Regions from separate parts of the Parageobacillus galactosidasius genome, predicted to be linked through region 2. Evidence: predicted binding sites of a transcription regulator. Region 2 holds the regulator's gene; each other region holds the start of a gene.

Region 1 (7,497 bases), 530 kb from region 2:
AGCACGTAAGAACCAGTAGCATCTTTCACTATTCCCAGCAAAATCGGTGGGAAAAAGCCGCCAAGTCCGCCCCATGCGCCGACGATGCCGGTGACAGCACCTGTTTCTGCAGGGAATAGCTGCGGAACAAGCTTAAAGACCGCACCGTTTCCTAATCCGGACATAATGGCAATAAACAAGCATGCGACTGTCATCACAACAATATTTTCCATTCCAAATACAATGGCAAGCGCTCCAATCGTAATTCCAGCATAAACGAAATTCAATACCCGTTCGGCACCGATTTTATCGCCGAGGTTTCCGCCAATCGGTCTCGCAAGTGTCGCAATAATGGTAAATCCAGCAGCGCGAAGCCCGGCATCCACCGGAGTTAAACCATATAAATCAATGAGCAGCGATGGCAAATAAATGCCGAATGCAACAAATGCACCAAATGTAACGAAATAAAAGAGAGATAACGTCCACGTATGTTTATACTTCAACACCGATAACGAATCAAGCATCGTTTTTTGCTGCTTAGGCTTTGGCATATCCGGAGTAAAGAACCAAACAAGAAGGAGCATGATGACAACTGGGATAATCATTCCCCAAAACGCCCATTTCACTCCAAACGCTGCCGCGATCGAAGGAACCAAAAAGCTTGCCACCGCTGTTCCAATATTCCCCATCGCGTTAATGCCGAGTGCTGTTCCTTGTTTTTCTGGCGGTGTTAAGCGCGATACGAACGTAACAGAAATGGCAAACGACGTCCCTGCCATTCCGATAAAGAACGCCCAAAACATTAACATTGCATATGAATCAGCAAAACCCGCTCCTATTAATGGAATAATTATGAACAATAGCAACAACGAAAATAATCGTCTGCCGCCAAATCGATCCGTCCAAATCCCGAGCGGAATGCGCATAATGGAACCAAGCAAAACTGGAATCGCAACTAAAATGCTTTTTTGTGTCGATGTTAGTCCGTACATTTCTTGGAATGTATTCGCCAACGGAGAAAATACAGCCCATACAGCAAACGCAAACGTCATCGCCAACGTTGTAATCGGCAAAAGGGCTTTTTGCTTATTCATCACGAAAATCCTCCTTTTTGTTCACAGCCATATAACTAAATTCACCTGCTTTTGAGTACATCATACGCAAATGAAAAAAAAATATTTGTGAAGTTTATCACATTTTTTTATAGTGTCACATAATTGTAAAAAGTTGATTTCCATCTTTATCGTGTCCTGTTTATTTTAATGTCTAGAAAATTATTTCAGTGAACTCGTAAATAAAAAACTGGCTCCCTAATAAAAGAGAGCCAGTTACCACTGTGATTAAGATAAATGTTTTTCTTTTTGTCGCAATGCTTTTGGAATGTATACGCAATACGGTTCGCTTTCTAAGTAATCACCCGTAACTGCATACGCCCGCGAGCGCGATCCGCCGCAAACGTAGCGGAATTCGCATACGCCGCATTTTCCTTTATATTTATCAGGATTGCGCAAATCTCGGAAAATCGGAGAATTTCGATAAATTTCCGCGAGCGGCGTTTCCCGGACATTTCCTGCTTTCACCGGGAGCAACCCGCTCGGATATACGTCACCGATATGAGAAATAAAAACAAATCCATTGCCATCATTGACCCCTTTTGGCGCACGGCCAAGACCATCGACTTGTCCAGTTAATCCCTTCATCAACACGTCTTCATAGTTAATTTCATCGCCCGAGATTTGTTTTTCTCGCATTTTCGCCTGCAACACGACACGGCGGTAATGCTGCCCTGCTGTCGTTTTTATGTCAAACGGGACGCGCTTGCTCGTTTCATAAAGCCAACGAAACACTTTTTCATGTTCCACCGGCGAAATCATATCTGACTCTTTTCCGCGTCCTGTCGGCACAAGGAAAAAGACGCTCCAAAGCACACATTTTAGTTTTTCAACCAACTCTGCCATTTCATCAAGCACATGGACGTTATATCGGGAGATGACGGTATTAATTTGCACTGGAATATCAAGTTCATGTAAATATTCAATCGCTTTTATAGTCAAATCAAACGAACCGGATGTCCCACGAAAACGATCATGAATTTCCGCGTTTGGCCCATCTAAACTAAACGCCCAACGAGAAAGGCCAACTTCCTTCGCTTTCCGAATCGCTTCCTTTGTCACGTTCGGCGTCGCACTTGGCGTCATTGAAACATGAAGTCCTTTGTCAATCGCATATTTGGCAAGATCATATACATCTGGGCGCATGAGCGGGTCCCCGCCAGTAAACACGAGAAGCGGCTGATCCATCTCATATATATCATCAATTAACTTTTTCCCTTCTTCGAATGTCAATTCGCGCGGATCGCGGTGATATTGCGCTTCCGCTCGGCAATGAACACATTTTAACTGACATGCCCTTGTTAGTTCCCAAATCACAATAAACGGATTTTCGTTAAAGTCCCTCACTACTATCCCCCTCCTTGTTCTCATTGTACTGCATTGGAGAGGACACTAATGTGATAAATATCACAAAGTGACTTATGTCACAATATCGTCAAACTCATTCGGCGTGTTTACATTGCGAAAGACGATCTCATCTTCCCAAAAATCTTGCTCGTTCACATAGTGGACATGGCAATGGCGAAAAAGCGATTTCATCCTATTATCTTGTGCCTGTAGAAGTTTTTCGATCTGCTTGCATGTTCGCCGATGATATATGCCAACTAATGGCTGAATTCGGCCGAAATGCGCACAGATAATCGCATCAAACTTCTCGTTCGCATATTTAGCAAGTTTTGCCGCTGCTTCTGGACGCATATACGGCATATCGCACGGAAGCACAAATATCCATTCCGCCTCGCATTCTTTCATGACCGTATAAATTCCGGCAAGCGGCCCTTGGCCACGATACCGTTCATCGTCCATAATCACTTTTTCCGCCGTCTTTTGTCGAAAACAGTCTATTAGCGAAGGATGGCTAACAATATAAATATCCTCTACTACTGCGCGTAACGTTTCCACAGCAATTTCAAAAAAATATTTTCCGTTAAATTTGGCAAACGCTTTCGGGCTGCCAAAACGCCGCGACTGCCCGCCGGCAAGAACCACTCCTGCCATTTTGTTCATTCATTTTTCCCCTTTCACCAAAATCTTTGTTTTACTGTACCATGGAAGCAACAAAAAAAAAAGATTCCCATCATTCTTTCGGGAATCTTTTTTAGCATTCATGTTTATTTTTTGCCGATTGCGACTCGCCAAATTTCTGGTCCTTCTTCCAAGTACTCCCAAGTAAATTGATCTGGACGTTCCATCATAAACTGATAATGCAGCGGACGCGGATCATGGTCATTCGTTAATTCCATCACTTCACCTGGTTTTAAGCTATCGAATAAGCGAAAGATCGCAGGGTGTCTTTCTCTCGGCTCATAGTCAGGTGCATGAATTTTTGCGGCAAATTGATTCATACTTATTGCCTCCTTTATAGTATAATTAATTATGTATACATCATAATCATTTCTGTCGTTTGTCGTAGTGACGAATATCACAATTGATGGATGAAAATTCTCAATGCCTGTGAAAGGAGAAATGATGATTGGAAGAGCTTGTTGGCTTTTGTTCGCAGTGCGGCAAACCGATACATTGTTTTCATGGTTTCTTAAACGGCGTCATTTGCGACGAAAAAGAAACATTATACTGTTTTCAATGTCACGAGAAAAAAGAAAAAATGCAGAAAACCTAACAATAAACAAAATAGAAAGCGCTATCATAGAAAGATAAAAAGAATCACAGCTATTTGTGCTGTGATTCTTTTTTGTTTATTCTTCTTTTGTCAGATCGGCGACCGGAAGCGCTTCTCCCTCGCCGTGTGTCGGTTTACGCAAATGGAATAGCGCTTTTACGCTGAACCCCATAATCACGATGACACCAATTAAGAAAATCGTATCTGGAACAGCACGGATCAGATTCAAGTTTTGCACAATATCTTGTTGTAAAAACTCTGGAGAGCGAGATGCCCAATAGCCTTTTTCAAAAGCTTCTTTAATTTGCAGAATGCCGACTGGCAACAACGTCACTGCAATCATCCCTGCAAGCCCGATATTGAGCATCCAGCATGCAAATTTTAATAATTTATCGTTCCATGCTTCCGGTTTCACGATATTGCGCAATGAGTAAAGCAGCACGGCAATACCGAACATTCCGTAAACACCCATCATCGATCCATGGCCGTGGGCTGGTGTTAAAAATTGCCCGTGTTCAAAGTAGCTGACTGCCGGCAAGTTGATAAGGAATCCAAGCACACCCGCGCCGACTAAGTTCCAAATTGCCGTAGCAATTAAGAACCAGAATGTCGATTTATAAGGGAAGTTAACCCCGCCGTCGCGCATCATTTTATACTGTTCATATGCTTCTAAAATCAGCAATGTAAGCGGAATGACTTCGAGTGCTGAGAAGACGGCGCCAAGCGCGATCCATATTTCCGCCGAACCGTTGTAATAATAGTGGTGGCCGATACCGATGACCCCGCTGCCAAGCAAAATCGTAAATTGGAAATATAATGCTCTTACTGTAGATTTTTTTGTAACAAGTCTCAATTGCACTAACAAAAAGCCGATAACAACAACCGCAAACACTTCGAAAATTCCTTCTACCCACAAATGGATAATCCACCAGCGCCAGAAATCTGCCATTGTAAAGTTCGTGTCTGGCTTAATAAAGAACGCAAAGATGTAAAAGAACGGCACCGCAATTGCAGAATAGAACAATAAGTGAATTAGTCCGCCTTTATCACTTTCCCGCTTTAATCCGCTCTTAATGCCGCGGAAGACGATAAACAGCCAAATAAGCATACCTACTACTAAGATAATTTGCCAAATGCGTCCAAGCTCAAGATATTCCCAACCTTGATGGCCGAGCAAGAACCAGTTGTTTCCTAAATATCCGTTTACTCCAAGCCATTGGCCGATCATGCTGCCGCCGACAAGAACGACAAGCGCCCAGAACAAAATGTCAACAAGAAGCCCTTGTTTTTTCGGTTCATGTCCGCCGACAAGCGGTGCGATAAAAATCCCCATACCTAACCATGATGTTGCAATCCAAAAAATTGCTAGTTGTAAATGGTAACCTTTTGCAATGTTAAACGGCAGTAAATCGTGAATCCATTTGATGCCGAAAAAGCTGTCTGGTTCTACATAATAATGGGCAAGCAACGCGCCAAACATCGATTGAACGAAAAACAGCACGGCTACGATTGTAAAGTATTTTGCTGATTTCGCTTGCGAAGGGGTTAATGGCTGCTTGCGCAAATCGATAACTGGAAACTGTCCTTCTTTATATGCTTCTTGCATGCTCAATTGATAACGATAGAAGAAGTACAAAATAATCGCAACAAATAAAATTAAGATGGTCACACTTGCACCGCTCCACCACATGGCGGAAAACGTCATTGTATTTCCTGCATCTTCGTAATAAGGCCAGTTGTTGGTGTACGTAATATTGTCACCGATACGCGGAGTGCTTGATAACCAAGCTGTCCAGAAGAAGAAATCGGCAATTTGCTGAATTTGATCGCTGTCCGCAACCCAAGCGCGATTTGTTTTTGGCATATCCGATTCTTTAATCAACCCTTTTTGCAAGCCCCAACCATCACCGTTTGTAAATACATCGCGGTAATAGTCACGAACTTTTTGAAGCCCATATACTTGTGCATCTGTTAACACAAGCACATCGGTAACCGGATTGTAGCGGTTTTTCCGCATTTCTTTAATAACTTTATCCCGAACGATTGTTTTTTCATCTTTGGATAGCTCAGAGAATGGCTTATCATACAGTTCTTTTGCTTTATACTCTTGCATTCCTTCCGTATAAATCTTCAATGCTTCTGCTGTATAATCCGGCCCCATGTAAGAACCATGTCCAAGCACTGTACCGTAATCCATTAATCCGTATTTCTGGAACACGGACTGCCCACCGATAATTGTTTCTTTCGTCATTAATACGTCGCCGCTTTCGCTTCGGACCTCTTTCGGTCTTGGCGCCATTTCTTTAAAAATCCAGTATCCGCCAACTAGCAAGACGGTAAAACTGATCAAAATGGTAAAAATTAATATAGATTTAAGAAAACTATTTTGTGTTCGACGTTCAGGACGTGGAGACGTACGAACCGATCGATTAATTTCCATAAATAACCACCTTCCTATCATTAAATTCGCCTTCATTGTAACGCTGCAAATGGGATTAGAATGTGAGGTACGGCAAACGTTCGCTATGATTTTCATCACTATGATTTACGTCACAACTCTTTTATGGAAAATGTTATAAAATTAAGTTGGAGGAAGCATTGTTCCTTCTTATTGCTTAAAACAATACGACTATTTTTTTATATATAAATTTAAGGAGAGATTATCTATGACAAATAATTGGATGAAAGAGAGATTAAAAAGCGTTCCGCTTTTCCGTGAATTATCCGATCATGAGCTTGAATCGCTTGTGGCTATTTCTCATGTGCGCGTCTATAAACCGCGGACGTTTGTATTTATGCAAGGAGACCCGCTCGAGCGTGTCTATTTCATTCATTCCGGGACGGTAAAAATTTATAAAACCGATATGAGCGGGAAAGAACAAATCATCTCGATTTTGCAGACAGGCGAAATGTTTCCGCATACCGGTTTTTTCTTAAAAGGTTCGTACCCTGCGCACGCGGAAGTCATCGACGAAGCGACGTTAATTGCGATCCCAATCGCTGACTTCGAACAAACGTTAATTTGCTATCCAGAGGTATGCATTAAATTATTTCGCGTCATGGGCGAAAAAATCGTTGACTTGCAAAAACGTTTAGAAGAACAAATTCTTCATAACACATATGAACAAATTATTATGCTTCTGTTGCGCTTAACAAAAACAAATGCGGTACCGCAAGGGAAATTTTACCGTTTGACTGCTCATGTGACGAATCGAGAGCTTGCCAACATGATCGGCACCTCACGGGAAACGGTAAGCCGAACGCTTAGCCAATTAAAGCGAAAAGGATTGATTGATATTAATGAAGATGGATTTTACCTTATTGATAAAGAAGGATTGGAAAAAGAAATCTTTTTCTAATGGATGTGATAAAAATCACAACGCTTGAAAATGAAAATTACTATCATAAAAAACAAAGGAGGGATTTCGTTGGGAAAGATTGTAGAGTTGGATGTCCGCGAAGATTTACAAAAGAAAATCGAACCGTTTGAAAAAATTATGAACACAATTAAACCGCTTCAAGCGGGGGATACGTTTATTCTGCATGCGCCGTTTAAACCGATTCCGCTTTTTCCGATTATGAAAGCAAAAGGATTTACGTATGAAGCGGAACAGATTGGGAAAAAACATTGGAAAGTCACGTTCGTAAAACAGGGGTGAGAACGATGATTCTTGACAATCGCGGGTTAGAGCCGCCGCAACCAATGATGAGAACATTGGCGGCGTTAGGGAAACTGCAGCCTGGAGAAACGTTAACCATCATTAACGACCGCCGCCCGATGTTTTT
Region 2 (7,497 bases):
TTTTTATTAAAAAAATAATCATGTGAATATATTTATCCACAAATTGTGGATATTGTGGAAAAAGAGAAAGAATCTTATTTTATTAGGGATGAAATAACCACAAATTTTTTCATATAAAAACGGCTTTTTTTGTGGATAATGTGGAAAAATCCGTGAATAACTTAAATTGTGGGAAAAAAATTGGGGATAAGTTTGTGGGTATGTGACTAACTAAAAAACATCCACGGGTATGCACAACCGTGGATGTTTTTTCGCAATTATTATTGTAATGTATGAAGTGTTTCCCATTCTTCTAGTAATTTTTCTAATTTTCCCTTCATTTCGTCACTCTCTTTTGTTAATTTTTGTACTTTCTCATGGTCTTGATAAATTTCTGGATCGCATAATTGTTCGTCGATGTATGCGATTTGCTGTTCTAATTCGCTAATTTCTGTTTCAATTTCTTCAATGCGCCGCTTGCGCTGTCGTTCTAGTTTTTTCGCCTCTTTTTCCTGTTCGTAGCTAAGTTTCGATGATGCCTCTTCATGAGAACGGCCTGTTTGTTTCTCGGAAGCGAGACGTTCTAGCTCCAGCATTTCCGCCTTTTTTGCGACATAGTAGTCATAATCGCCTAAATACTCGGTAATTCCGTCACTAGAAAGCTCATATACTTTCGTGGCAATTCGATTAATAAAATAGCGGTCGTGAGAAACGAATAAAATAGTTCCGGGATATTCGATTAAGGCGTTTTCGAGCACTTCTTTACTGTCTAAATCAAGATGGTTTGTCGGTTCGTCTAAAATAAGGAAATTGGCTTTTTGCATCATTAGTTTGGCAAGCGCCAGTCTCGCTTTTTCACCGCCGCTTAAGGCCGATACAGGTTTTAATACATCGTCTCCAGAGAATAAGAAGCTTCCGAGCACGGTGCGGATTTCTTTTTCCGTTTTGTCAGGGTATTCATCCCAAAGTTCATCGAGCACGCGCTTATTCGAGGACAAATCAGCCTGGTTTTGGTCGTAATAGCCGATTTGCACGTTCGAACCGTAACGGAAATGTCCTGATTGCAGCGGAAGTTTGTTTACAATCGCTTTTAACAACGTTGACTTTCCGATTCCGTTCGGTCCGACCAAGGCGATGCTTTCACCGCGCGTGATGCGGAAACGAATGTTGCGAATGAGCGGCTTGTTCTCATCATATCCGACTGCGACATCTTCAGCGATTAATACGTCATTTCCGCTTTGCCGTTCGATGTCAAAAGAAAAGGAAGCAACTTTTTCGTCTCCTGCTGGTTTTTCCATTCTCTCCATTTTTTCTAACTGTTTTCTCCGGCTTTGCGCACGTCTTGTTGTGGAGGCACGGGCAATATTGCGTTGAATAAAGTCTTGGAGTTTTGCGATTTCTTCTTGTTGTTTTTCATACAGTTTTCGTTCTCGTTCATATTCGGCTGCTTTTTGTTCTAAGTAACGGCTGTAATTTCCTGTGTATCGTTTCAATGTTGTCCGTGACAGCTCATATACTTGGGTGACAACTTTATCGAGAAAGTAGCGGTCGTGGGATACGATAAGAATAGCGCCAGGATATGTTTGCAAGTATTGTTCGAGCCATGTTAATGTTTCAAGGTCTAAATGGTTTGTCGGTTCGTCCAAAATAAGCAAATCAGGCTTCATTAAAAGCAGTTTTCCAAGCGCCAGACGAGTTCGTTGTCCGCCGCTTAACGATTGAACGGGAGTCGTCATATAGTCATATTTCGCAAATTGTAAGCCGTGTAAAATCGAACGAATATCCGCTTCGTATTGATAACCGCCTTGTTCTTTATAGCGTTCTTGCAATGCATCATAATCTTTTAATAATTTTTCATAGCGGGAAGAATCGGCGATTAGATCAGGGTCTCCCATTTGCAGCTCCATCTGGCGAAGTTGTTTTTCTATTGTTTTTAGAGGAGCAAATACTGTCATCATTTCTTCCCAAATGGATAAAGAGGAGTGTAGACCGCTATCTTGAGCAAGATATCCGATCGATACTTCTTTTGGTTTGATGATTTCTCCACTATCGTAAGACATCTCACCAGCAATAATTTTTAATAGTGTCGATTTTCCTGCTCCGTTTCTTCCGACGAGCGCAATTCTATCTTTGGATTGTATTTCTAATTTTATATTCGATAAAATAAGGTCAGCACCGAAATATTTTGTTAGTTGATTGACTTGTAAAATAATCATTGTTGTTCACCTCTCGTTTAACAATAATAGTGTAGCGTAATTTGTTTTCTTATCGCAATAAAACAAAACGATAAAAGACAGATGTCTAAAAATAGTGTATAGTTTATAAATGGGGGAGATATGTGTGTCATCATTTACGCATTTTAATGAACAAGGCCGTGCAAAAATGGTCGATATTACGGAAAAAGAGGATACCATTCGAGTAGCGGTAGCACAAACGAGCGTGACCGTAAATAAAGAAATTTACGAGAAAATGACAAATCGCATGATTGAAAAAGGGGATGTGCTTGCTGTTGCGCAAGTAGCCGGCATTATGGCCGCAAAAAAAACGTCTGATTTAATTCCAATGTGCCACCCTCTTATGTTAAAAGGTGTCGACATCCAATTTGCATGGCATGTCGAGGAAGAAAAAGCGCTTTACCAATTACTGATCACCGTAACGGTAAAAACAAAAGGAAGTACAGGTGTGGAGATGGAAGCGCTGACGGCTGCTTCTGTTTGTGCACTGACCGTGTATGATATGTGTAAGGCGCTAGACAAAGGGATGGTGATTGGCCCAACCTATTTAGTGGAAAAATCAGGTGGGAAATCAGGCCATTATCAACGAGAAAACAGTAGTGTTGGGGGATTTGCGAATGAACAATGAACAACCAAAAATTCCGCAAGCAACTGCAAAACGTTTGCCACTATATTACCGCTTTTTGAAAAATTTACATGCTTCAGGAAAACAACGAGTTTCTTCTGCGGAATTAAGTGAGGCAGTAAAAGTTGATCCCGCGACCATTCGCCGTGATTTTTCCTATTTCGGTGCGCTTGGCAAAAAAGGATACGGATATAATGTCAATTATTTATTATCTTTTTTTCGCAAGACGCTTGATCAAGATGAAATTACCGAAGTGGCGTTATTTGGAGTCGGGAACTTAGGGACAGCGTTTTTAAATTATAATTTTACAAAAAATAATAATACAAAAATTGTGATGGCATTTGATGTCGATCAAAAGAAAGTAGGAAAAGAAGTTGGCGGTGTGCCAGTATATCATTTGGATGAATTGGAAAATCGCCTTCACGAAGGAATTCCTGTTGCGATTTTGACCGTACCGGCTCCTGCCGCTCAATGGATTACGGACCGTCTCGTTCAAAAAGGGATTAAAGGAATTTTAAACTTTACACCCGCTCGATTGAACGTACCGAAACATATTCGTGTCCATCATATTGATTTAGCGGTTGAATTGCAATCATTAGTCTATTTCTTAAAAAATTATCCGGCCGATAAAGGAGAGAATGAAAAGTGAAATATTTGTTAATTGTGCTTGTTATTTTATTATTGTTTGGAACGAAAAAACTTCCGGAGCTGGGCAAATCGCTCGGTCAATCGCTGCGGGAATTTAAGGATGCCACTAAAGGATTAACAGACGAGGATGAAAAAAAACCAGACCAATTATGATTTGTTAGGATGATTGAAGTATGGACGATAAAGAAATGTCGGTGTACGAACACCTGGGAGAATTACGAAAGCGACTTATTATTGTTCTTGTGTTTTTTGTCATTGCCCTTATTGCTAGTTTCTTTTTCGTGGAGCCCGTCATTTTATATTTGCAGCGAACGGACGAAGCGAAGGAATTAACGATGAACGCCTTTCGTTTAACAGATCCAATAAAAATTTATGTTCAATTTGCGTTTGTTCTTGCGTTTGTTCTTACCGCGCCAGTTCTGCTTTATCAAATTTGGGCGTTTGTCAGTCCTGGGCTGTATGAAAAGGAACGAAGAGTCACGTTAAGCTACATTCCGATTTCGATCTTTCTCTTTTTAGCTGGCATTAGTTTTGCGTATTTCATCTTATTTCCTTTCGTCGTTCGTTTTATGCAAAATTTAGCGTCCCGTCTCGGCATTCATCAGGTGATAGGGATTAATGAATACTTTGAATTTTTGCTTCATCTGATCTTGCCATTTGGAATTGTATTTCAGCTGCCGGTAGTTGTGATGTTTTTAACAAGGCTTGGCTTGATTACACCGATGTTATTAATCAAGGTGCGCAAATATGCTTATTTAGCATTATTGATTTTAGCGGCGGTCATTACGCCGCCAGATGTGCTGTCACAAGTCATTGTTATGATTCCGCTTTCGATTTTATATGAAGTGAGCATTTGGATTTCGAAAATAGCTTATCGCAAAGCGCTATTGGCGCAGACGGAACAAGAAAACCTCCCGTGAATGCGGCGGGAGGTTCATTTTTTAAAGTAAAGTACTAACAGACGTATCGCAGTTCCAAAATCAAGCGTAGCTATTATCGCAAGAACGATCGTGAAAAAATTCCAAATGGTTTCATCCGCACTTTGAATCGACAAGTAAGTGAATAAGATGCCCATAAGAAAATAGAAAAAAGCGAATTGTAATGGTGACCTTTTCATCGTACTAAAAGCCTCCAATAATGAGTTGTATCTGTTCTGTTTGACGCATCATTTTTTCTATCTCATCCGCAAATATCGTTTGTATTAATACGACGAACGTATTCATAGTGACGTGGGCAAAAATCGGAACGAAAATACGCTTTGTTTTCGCGTAAAGAAACGCGAAGGTAAATCCCATTGTCGCATACAGCAGCAGGTGTTCGAACTCCATATGGACAACCGCAAATAAAAGAGAACTAACTAGTGCGGAAATGAAGAAATTATATTTTTGATATAGTGTTCCGAAAATAATTTTGCGAAAAATAATTTCTTCTAAAATCGGTCCGATGATAGAAGTAACGACCATCAATAATGGGGTGACTCGAATAATCTCGACAATTCGTTTTGTATTTTCTGAACCGGGCTCGATGCCGAGCAAGCGCCATTCAATATTGGCGGCAATGCTTTGGGCAAACAAGGCTAAAAAGACGCCGCCAATGGCCCACATCCATGCCGCAGATAACGGAACGCTATAACGGGTGTGCCGCTGTTTTATATCTTCACGCAAGAAAAAGAGAATGATGAGAAAGGCGATGGAAAAGCTGATAACCGCCCAATAGCCAGAGGCGATCTCTGTTGCCACAAAGTCATTTTTTGCGTGTTTTCCAACACCGAGAAAATGCAACAATGGGACCCCTGCAATACCTGATAGCTGCATGATGACATACGTAATAATGACATACCAGTAGCGTCGTTTCAATGAAACTTACCCCTTTGCCGATAAAATAATATAGTGATACTTCCCGTATTGTAGCACATCTTCTATAAAAAATGACAAAAAAAGAATGGATTGTTGTTTAGGTTTGTGGAAATGTGAAATAATTAAAAAGGGCAGGAAACGAGAAAAAACATATTATTTTTTGGTGTTTCCCACTTGCAAAAAAAAGAGAAGTTCATTAATATTATAAGTGTGTTAGCACTCAGTTAAGACGAGTGCTAATAAGAACGGCGAAAATTATTATCAAGGAGGTTGTTTTCCGTGTTAAAGCCATTAGGTGATCGCGTTGTCATTGAAGTGATTGAAACAGAAGAAAAAACTGCAAGCGGCATCGTATTGCCAGACACTGCGAAAGAAAAGCCACAAGAAGGCAGAGTTGTTGCTGTTGGTAAAGGTCGCGTGCTTGACAGCGGTGAACGTGTAGCTCCAGAAGTAGAAGTTGGCGATCGTATTATCTTCTCGAAATATGCTGGTACAGAAGTAAAATATGATGGCAAAGAATACTTAATTTTACGTGAAAGCGATATTTTAGCTGTTATTGGTTAATATAGCATTGATAACATAGATATGCAAAAATAATATTTAACAAAATACTTAACGATTCTATTTCATAAGGAGGTAACGGGGTATGGCAAAAGAAATTAAATTCAGCGAAGAAGCTCGTCGTGCGATGTTACGTGGTGTGGACAAATTAGCTGATGCGGTAAAAGTAACGTTAGGTCCAAAAGGCCGTAACGTCGTATTAGAGAAAAAATTCGGTTCTCCATTAATTACAAACGACGGTGTAACAATCGCGAAAGAAATCGAATTAGAAGATCCATTTGAAAACATGGGTGCGAAGCTTGTCGCTGAAGTTGCAAGCAAAACAAACGATGTTGCTGGGGACGGTACAACAACGGCAACAGTTTTAGCGCAAGCAATGATCCGCGAAGGATTGAAAAACGTTACAGCTGGCGCAAACCCAATGGGCATCCGTAAAGGTATTGAAAAAGCGGTTGCTGTGGCAGTAGAAGAATTAAAAGCAATCTCCAAACCAATCAAAGGAAAAGAATCGATTGCTCAAGTTGCGGCTATCTCTGCAGCTGACGAAGAAGTTGGCCAATTAATCGCAGAAGCAATGGAACGTGTTGGTAACGACGGTGTTATCACATTAGAAGAATCAAAAGGCTTCACAACAGAATTAGATGTTGTGGAAGGTATGCAATTTGACCGTGGTTATGTATCTCCATACATGATCACAGATACAGAAAAAATGGAAGCAGTGCTTGAAAATCCATATATCTTAATCACAGACAAAAAAATCTCTAACATCCAAGACATCTTGCCTATCTTAGAACAAGTTGTTCAACAAGGCAAACCATTATTAATCATCGCAGAAGATATCGAAGGCGAAGCGCTTGCAACATTAGTAGTAAACAAACTTCGCGGTACATTCACTGCTGTAGCGGTAAAAGCTCCTGGCTTCGGTGATCGTCGTAAAGCAATGCTTGAAGACATCGCAATCTTAACTGGCGGTGAAGTTATCTCCGAAGAACTAGGACGTGACTTAAAATCTACAACAATCGCATCACTTGGCCGCGCTTCAAAAGTTGTTGTAACAAAAGAAAATACAACAATCGTAGAAGGCGCTGGCGATTCTGACCGCATTAAAGCCCGCATCAACCAAATTCGTGCTCAATTAGAAGAAACAACTTCTGAATTCGATCGTGAAAAATTACAAGAACGTCTAGCAAAATTAGCTGGCGGCGTAGCGGTAATCAAAGTTGGTGCAGCTACAGAAACAGAATTGAAAGAACGCAAATTACGCATCGAAGACGCGCTCAACTCTACTCGTGCCGCTGTGGAAGAAGGTATCGTAGCCGGCGGTGGTACAGCATTAATGAACGTATACAACAAAGTTGCTGCGATTGAAGCAGAAGGCGATGAAGCAACTGGTGTGAAAATCGTTCTTCGCGCAATTGAAGAGCCAGTTCGCCAAATCGCGCAAAACGCTGGTTTGGAAGGCTCTGTCATTGTTGAACGCTTAAAAACAGAAAAACCTGGCATCGGCTTCAACGCGGCTACTGGTGAATGGGTAGACATGATTGAAGCTGGTATCGTAGACCCAACGAAAGTAACTCGTTCCGCACTTCAAAAC
Region 3 (7,497 bases), on a different contig from region 2:
GTTTTTCCAGTGACGACATACACATCCTGCACGCCAAACGCTTCCGCTGTCCGCAACACCGCCGCTTGGTTATGCGGATCGTCGACTGCTTCAGTCAATACCGTAATATAACGCGTCCGCTTTTGAAGTACATCATACATCCGCTTTAACCGTTCCGGTAAAATCATTTCCCAAATAAGACGCGTTTCTTCCGTCAACACCCCTTCTTTTTGCAGCTGTTCAATGAACGCTTTTGCTTCTTGCTCGTTCATTGCCATCACCTTCGTTTCTTCTAATAATCTACCTAGAACGAATCTCATTGTACAAAATTTTGACAATGCGAGCAAACACAACAAGCCGAAAAACTTCTTAATAAATCCATACATTCCCATTTTTTTATTGCCTATCATGAACCATAATACATATTACAAAGCAAATGATATATTTATTAGAATATTATTAATTTTATTTAAATAACAAAGATACCACTTATTTCATATATAAATACATTTACAAATATTTATCCAGCATATACTATATTAAATGTAAACGCTTTAAAAAATTTTTTAAAATAATTTATTTTTTATTTGCTTTTTACAAAATTGTCCCGATCGATAGGAGGAAACGATTATGCAAACTCCAAAAAATGAACAAAAATTACATCGTGGATTAGAGGAAAGACATATTTCTCTTATGTCTCTTGGGGCAGCGATTGGGGTCGGGCTATTTCTTGGCTCTGCATCTTCCATCAAATTAGCGGGACCGGCGATTTTGATTGCTTATGCGGTAAGCGGCGCGATTATGTTCTTTATTATGCGCGCACTCGGCGAAATGGCCGTGGAAAACCCGGTTGCCGGTTCATTCAGCCGCTACGCGCATGACTATTTAGGACCGCTTGCTGGTTATTTAACCGGGTGGAACTATTGGTTTTTATGGGTAGTTACTTGCATCGCGGAAATCACCGCTGCCGGCATTTATATGCAATTTTGGTTCCCTGATACGCCAAGATGGATATGGGCGCTAGCCGCTTTAATAATGATGACATTAATCAATTTCCTCGCTGTCAAGGCGTACGGGGAATTAGAATTTTGGTTTGCGCTTATTAAAATTGTCACCATTGTATTTATGATCATCGTTGGCTTGGGCATGATTCTGTTCGGAATCGGCAATGGCGGAGTCGCCACAGGCATCAGCAACCTTTGGGAACATGGCGGATTTCTCCCGAACGGCTTTACCGGTGTGTTAATGTCTTTGCAAATGGTGATGTTCGCCTACTTAGGAATTGAAATGCTCGGCGTTACGGCCGGCGAAGTGAAAAATCCGGAAAAATCGCTGACCAAAGCGGTCAATAGCGTATTTTGGCGCATTTTAATTTTCTACGTGGGCGCATTATTTGTCATCATGTCCATTTACCCTTGGAACGAAATCGGCGAAAAAGGAAGCCCGTTTGTCTTAACATTTGAAAAAATCGGCATTCACGCCGCTGCGGGAATCATCAACTTTGTCGTTTTAACGGCTGCGTTGTCTTCCTGCAACAGTGGAATTTTCAGCACAAGCCGCATGCTCTTCAACTTGGCTGAGCAAAAAGAAGCACCGCCTTCCTTCGCTAAACTGACAAAGCGCGGAATTCCAGGCGTCGCCCTCATCGTCACGGCGTTAGCGATGTTAGTCGGTGTGTATTTAAACTACGTTTCCGAAAAAGTATTCCAATGGGTCACAAGTGTCGCGACATTTGGCGCGATTTGGACATGGGCGATTATTTTGCTTTCGCAATTGCACTTCCGTAAACGCTTAAGCCCAGAAAAGCAAAAACAATTAAAGTATAAAATGCCGCTTTATCCTTATAGCTCTTATATCGCTCTCGCCTTTTTAGTCGGAGTTACCGGTTTAATGGCATATTTCCCTGACACACGAATCGCACTTATCATTGGACCAGCCTGGCTCATCTTGCTCGTTGTCGTCTATTATGCAAAAGGCATGCATAAGCGCCATGCCTACCCTTCTGATAAAAAACAAGTTAGCTAAACAACCGTCTCCATCCCTTTTATAGGGATGGAGATGTTTATTTTTTTACATCCTTCTCCATGTTCATTGATGATCCTTTCTCCCTTCCCCCTGTTACATACCAACACCATCATTCATTTAATATTGTTCAATATTTCACAAACTATTCAATAATAGATTGTTCTAGGCGTCAATAAATATAGTATTGTATAGTTGAAATCTGTTATATATATTTTTTTGATCTGTTATAGTTACAGGCGATTGGGAGGGGATCTGTTATGAAACAAGCTACTGCTGTATTAGACCCGTGGCGAAATTTTAAAGGGTCAAAATGGAAAAAGTCCATTGACGTCCGTGACTTTATTTTAAACAACGTCACCGTTTACTATGGGGATGAGTCATTTCTAGAAGGGCCTACAGAAGCGACGAAGAAACTATGGGAACAAGTGATGGAATTGTCGAAACAAGAACGCGAAAAAGGCGGCGTTCTCGATATGGATACATCCATTGTTTCCACCATCACTTCCCACAGACCGGGTTATTTAAACAAAGACTTGGAAAAAATTGTTGGTTTTCAAACAGATAAACCGTTTAAGCGCGCATTAATGCCGTTCGGAGGCATCCGCATGGCGCAACAATCATGCGAAGCATACGGCTACAAAGTAAGCGACGAAGTGAAAAAAATTTTTACCGAATACCGAAAAACCCATAACCAAGGTGTATTTGACGTTTACACCGAAGAGATGAAATTAGCGCGCAAAGCGGGAATTATCACAGGCCTTCCAGACGCATATGGACGCGGCCGCATTATTGGCGACTATCGCCGCGTGGCGTTATACGGTGTCGATCGTCTGATTGAAGAAAAACAAAAGGATTTGAAAAACACTGGCGCAAGAACGATGACGGAAGACATTATCCGCCTTCGCGAGGAAATTGCTGAACAAATTCGCGCGTTAAACGAATTGAAACAAATGGCATTAAGCTACGGTTACGACATTTCCGAACCAGCGCAAAACGCACACGAAGCATTCCAATGGCTCTATTTCGCTTATCTTGCCGCTATTAAAGAACAAAACGGCGCAGCGATGAGCTTAGGCCGCGTGTCCACCTTCTTAGACATTTATATCGAACGCGACCTACAAGAAGGTGCGCTAACAGAAAAAGAAGCGCAGGAACTTGTCGACCATTTTGTGATGAAATTGCGCCTTGTCAAATTCGCCAGAACACCGGAATATAACGAACTATTCAGCGGCGACCCGACATGGGTAACAGAATCGATCGGCGGAATGGCGATCGATGGTCGTCCGTTAGTCACGAAAAACTCGTTCCGCTTCCTTCATACGTTGGATAACTTAGGACCTGCGCCAGAGCCAAACTTAACGGTACTTTGGTCGAAACAATTGCCGGAAGCGTTCAAAGAATATTGCGCGAAAATGTCGATAAAAACAAGCTCGATTCAATATGAAAACGACGACTTAATGCGCGTGGAATTCGGCGATGACTATGGAATTGCTTGCTGCGTATCGCCAATGAGAATTGGCAAGCAAATGCAATTTTTCGGAGCGCGCGCCAACCTTGCGAAAGCATTGTTATATGCGATTAATGGCGGCGTTGATGAAAAATTAAAAATACAAGTTGGTCCTGAGTTTGCGCCAATTACATCCGAATATTTAGATTACGATGAAGTCATGCGTAAGTTTGATCATGTACTTGAATGGCTTGCGGAACTTTATATTAATACACTCAATGTCATTCATTACATGCACGATAAATATTGTTATGAACGCATTGAAATGGCGCTTCATGATTCGCATATTTTACGCACGATGGCAACTGGTATCGCCGGACTATCGGTTGTCGCTGATTCGTTAAGTGCGATCAAATACGCAAAAGTCAAACCGATTCGAGATGAAAACGGCATTGCCGTTGATTTTGAAATCGAAGGAGATTTCCCGAAATACGGAAATAACGATGATCGCGTCGACCAAATTGCGGTTGATTTAGTCGAACGTTTTATGACGAAATTGAAAAAACATAAAACGTATCGCGATTCAAAACATACGTTATCGATTTTAACGATTACATCGAACGTCGTATACGGGAAAAAGACAGGAAATACGCCAGATGGCCGTCGCGCTGGCGAACCGTTTGCTCCGGGAGCGAACCCGCTGCACGGCCGTGACACGAAGGGAGCGCTCGCTTCGTTAAGCTCTGTCGCGAAATTGCCATTTGAACATGCATTAGATGGCATTTCTAATACGTTCTCAATCGTGCCGAAAGCTTTAGGAAAAGAAGAACATGCCCGTGTTCGCAACCTTGTCGCCATTTTAGATGGTTACATGGAAAAAGGCGGACACCATCTCAACATTAACGTGTTGAATCGTGAAACGTTATTAGATGCAATGGAACATCCAGAAAAATATCCGCAATTAACGATTCGCGTCTCTGGATATGCCGTCAACTTCATTAAATTAACTCGTGAACAACAAATTGACGTCATTAACCGCACATTCCACGAAACGATGTAACGATCTCCCCCTCCTTCTTGAGGGGGGATATTTCTCTTAGGAAGGAGACCATCCGATGAAAGGGTTTATTCATTCGATTGAGACATGCGGCACCGTCGACGGTCCAGGCCTTCGCTATGTCATCTTCACACAAGGATGCTTGCTGCGCTGTCAATATTGTCATAACGCCGACACATGGGAAATCGGAAAAGGAAAAGAAATGACCGTAGAAGAAATTATCGATGATGTAAAAACGTATTTGCCGTTTATCAACGCTTCCGGCGGCGGAATTACCGTCAGCGGCGGGGAACCTTTGTTGCAAATCGACTTTTTAATCGAGCTATTTAAAGCATGCAAAAAACTCGGCATTCATACAGCGATCGATTCGTCAGGAGGATGCTACACGGCGGAAGCGTCGTTCCAGCAAAAATTAAACGAATTGCTTTCCTATACTGATTTAATTTTGCTTGATTTAAAACATATTGACGAAAAAAAACATCGGAAGCTGACAGGAAAAACAAATCAACATATTTTACAATTTGCTCGGTTCTTATCCGAAAAAAACGTTCCTGTTTGGATCCGGCATGTTCTCGTTCCAACCATTACAGACGACCCGAATGATTTGCGCAGTCTCGCCGCTTTTATTCGCACGTTAAATAATGTAGAAAAAATTGAAATTCTCCCATATCATAAATTAGGAGTATACAAATGGAAAGCGCTTGGATTGAAGTATCCTTTGGAAGGAATTGAACCTCCTTCGGAAGAAAGCGTGGAAATGGCACAACGAATCCTAAACGGAACAGAAGATACAGTGCCTCTTACGTAATTGTTTTTATGATAACCTCCCTTCTGTCTCCATCCTACCAACCGTTTCATATTTCGATAATGAGCCGAGGCGTTATTTTTCTCTAAGACCTGAGTCGTATTTTCTAATCAACATCTGTTATCGCACCATTTATCACACATCGCAAAAGGCTCCGATATGACATAAAAAAGGAAGGCCGCCTAACGGGCGCCTTCCTATTCGGTCGCTTTCATATACGCTTGTTTCGGATGGTTCGGCTGATCTGGATATTTTAAACGAATTTTTCCTTCCTCTATCAGTTTTCCTAAATAGTTATTCCTTAGTCCATCTGGCGTTCTTTCCAATAGTGCTGCTAGTTCCTTTAACATCAGCGGTCTTTGCTCGCAAAGCTGCAAAATAATATTTTCCATCACACTTGGAGGCAATCGTTTTTTCTTTCTCGCTAACTCCGCAATATTCCATAGTTTTTCATCAATTTCACTCTTTTCTTTGTACGGATCAGATGAAGATAGTTCATTATTTATGGAGTTAAGACGTTTATTTATGGAGTTAGGTTCGTTATTCACGGAGTTTTCTTCTTTATTTACGGAGTCAACACCGTTATTTATGGAGTCCGACGGATTATTAACGGAGTTTTCTCGTTTATTTACGGAGTTTTCTTCGCTATTTATAGAGATATCTTCGTTATTTACGGAGTTTTGTTGCTTATTTATGGAGTTCGAGTCTTCTTCCGTTAATGTAAGATCCATTTCACTATCATCATGCTGTTCTATATCTTGATATATATCTGTTTCATATGATGCAGCTGTTTCATACGGATATAATATCACGACAGTTCGTTCTGGATTCGAATGTTGAATAAATTCAGGCTGCTTGTATTGAGGGTTGCTCCATGTTGTAACAATATGCTTTAACCCGAAACCAGCCCGCTTGCAAAGACCGATCAAAATAAACATTTTAAACAAATTCGGATTGCGAAGATTGCTCATATGACCGGAAAGAGCAGAATCAATCGGAATGCGAAATAATCCTGGATTGGCAAAGCGAAACACACCGTTTTCTTTTTCTACAATAATGCCGCCTTCTCCTAAATAATCCGCATGAACAATCGCGTTTACAAGCGCCTCGTGCAGCGCAATTTGCATGGAGCGATCCATATCATTATTTTTAAGCTGTGAGATCACTTTAAAATAAAAATCGTATAAGTTGCCAGACCATGTGCCATCTTGAGAGGTGAATCGCTTTGTCCAATCGTTCGTTACTATACCGTTCAAACTTTCCCGATATTCGAGAAAATATTGCGGTAAAACTTCTGTAATAATGCGTTCCTCACTAAACATCAATAACCCTGCTAATGTAACTCCTTCTTTGCTGCTATCTCGCAATTTTCCCCATGCACCGATCTTGTATAAAAATTCTTTCGTCTCCAACCCATTCCATGGATGGTTTGGCTTGACAGCTGCAAACTTTTCCCGGTAGCTTTTCACCGATTCAAAATTTAATTCATGCAGTCCATAGTGTTCCAAAATGGAACTATCATGCCAAACAGTTGAATTCCCATCATAAAAACTTGAATATTTATTCACTTCCGATCTTCCTTTAATTATTATTTTATAAAAATATTTACTTCCTTCTTTATTCTTATTGTATCATCTTTCGTTTTCGTTGCGTGTAGTTGCCAAAAAAAGAAGAAAGAAGATGCCCAACACGTTTATTGCATGTTGGAAAATAGATGGATAGTTTTTCTAAAAGTGAGCAAAACTAATATAAATTAAAACACAGTAAGGGGGATTTTGTTACATATGCTATCTCTTCCTTCATCACTAGAGCCGTATTGGCGGACATCTGTCAAGCTTCCATCGTTTCCGAAACTAGAAGAAGATATTCGCACCGATGTCGCCATTATCGGCGGAGGAATTTCTGGTATCACGACCGCTTATTTGCTCGCTAAACAGGGAGTGCGCGTCACTTTATTAGAAGCGGATCGTCTTCTGAACGGAACGACAGGGCATACGACCGCGAAAATTACTGCTCAGCATGATATCATTTATGATGAATTAATCAACCACCTTGGACAGGAAAAGGCGAAACTGTACTACGAAGCATGTACGGAAGCATTGCGTTTTATTCGAAGTACAATCGAACAAGAAGCGATTGACTGCGATTTTATTGAGCAAGATGCATATATATACACCAATTCCT

What was found. Region 2 encodes Rex, which represses fermentation and respiration genes when NADH is low (regulators of the CRP and FNR family bind a similar motif). Its sites were predicted from a motif close to TTGTGAAATATTTCACAA; they were not measured.
Region 1: B9L23_RS04320 (DUF2249 domain-containing protein) is a predicted target of Rex. The motif match lies at 3,502-3,519, and genes of this name have one in related genera.
Region 3: pflB (formate C-acetyltransferase) is a predicted target of Rex. The motif match lies at 2,128-2,145, and genes of this name have one in related genera.

What each region holds. Positions count from the first base shown of each region.
Region 1 covers NZ_NDYL01000001.1:805,658-813,154, reverse strand. The annotation lists gene B9L23_RS04335 (MFS transporter) at 1-1,073, opposite strand, end outside; gene B9L23_RS04330 (TIGR04053 family radical SAM/SPASM domain-containing protein) at 1,320-2,438, opposite strand; gene B9L23_RS04325 (molybdenum cofactor guanylyltransferase) at 2,511-3,098, opposite strand; gene B9L23_RS04320 (DUF2249 domain-containing protein) at 3,203-3,436, opposite strand; gene B9L23_RS04315 (nitric-oxide reductase large subunit) at 3,788-6,151, opposite strand; gene B9L23_RS04310 (Crp/Fnr family transcriptional regulator) at 6,378-7,070, shown strand; gene B9L23_RS04305 (DUF2249 domain-containing protein) at 7,140-7,370, shown strand; gene B9L23_RS04300 (DUF2249 domain-containing protein) at 7,376-7,497, shown strand, end outside.
Region 2 covers NZ_NDYL01000001.1:272,440-279,936, forward strand. The annotation lists gene B9L23_RS01560 (ABC-F family ATP-binding cassette domain-containing protein) at 261-2,195, opposite strand; gene moaC (cyclic pyranopterin monophosphate synthase MoaC) at 2,320-2,841, shown strand; gene B9L23_RS01570 (redox-sensing transcriptional repressor Rex) at 2,831-3,487, shown strand; gene B9L23_RS01575 (twin-arginine translocase TatA/TatE family subunit) at 3,484-3,639, shown strand; gene tatC (twin-arginine translocase subunit TatC) at 3,660-4,406, shown strand; gene B9L23_RS01585 (YdiK family protein) at 4,421-4,603, opposite strand; gene B9L23_RS01590 (CPBP family intramembrane glutamic endopeptidase) at 4,608-5,342, opposite strand; gene groES (co-chaperone GroES) at 5,622-5,906, shown strand; gene groL (chaperonin GroEL) at 5,989-7,497, shown strand, end outside.
Region 3 covers NZ_NDYL01000002.1:1,946,000-1,953,496, forward strand. The annotation lists gene B9L23_RS19405 (TrmH family RNA methyltransferase) at 1-251, opposite strand, end outside; gene B9L23_RS19410 (amino acid permease) at 610-2,004, shown strand; gene pflB (formate C-acetyltransferase) at 2,262-4,511, shown strand; gene pflA (pyruvate formate-lyase-activating protein) at 4,567-5,316, shown strand; gene B9L23_RS19425 (ATP-binding protein) at 5,511-6,881, opposite strand; gene B9L23_RS19430 (FAD-dependent oxidoreductase) at 7,098-7,497, shown strand, end outside.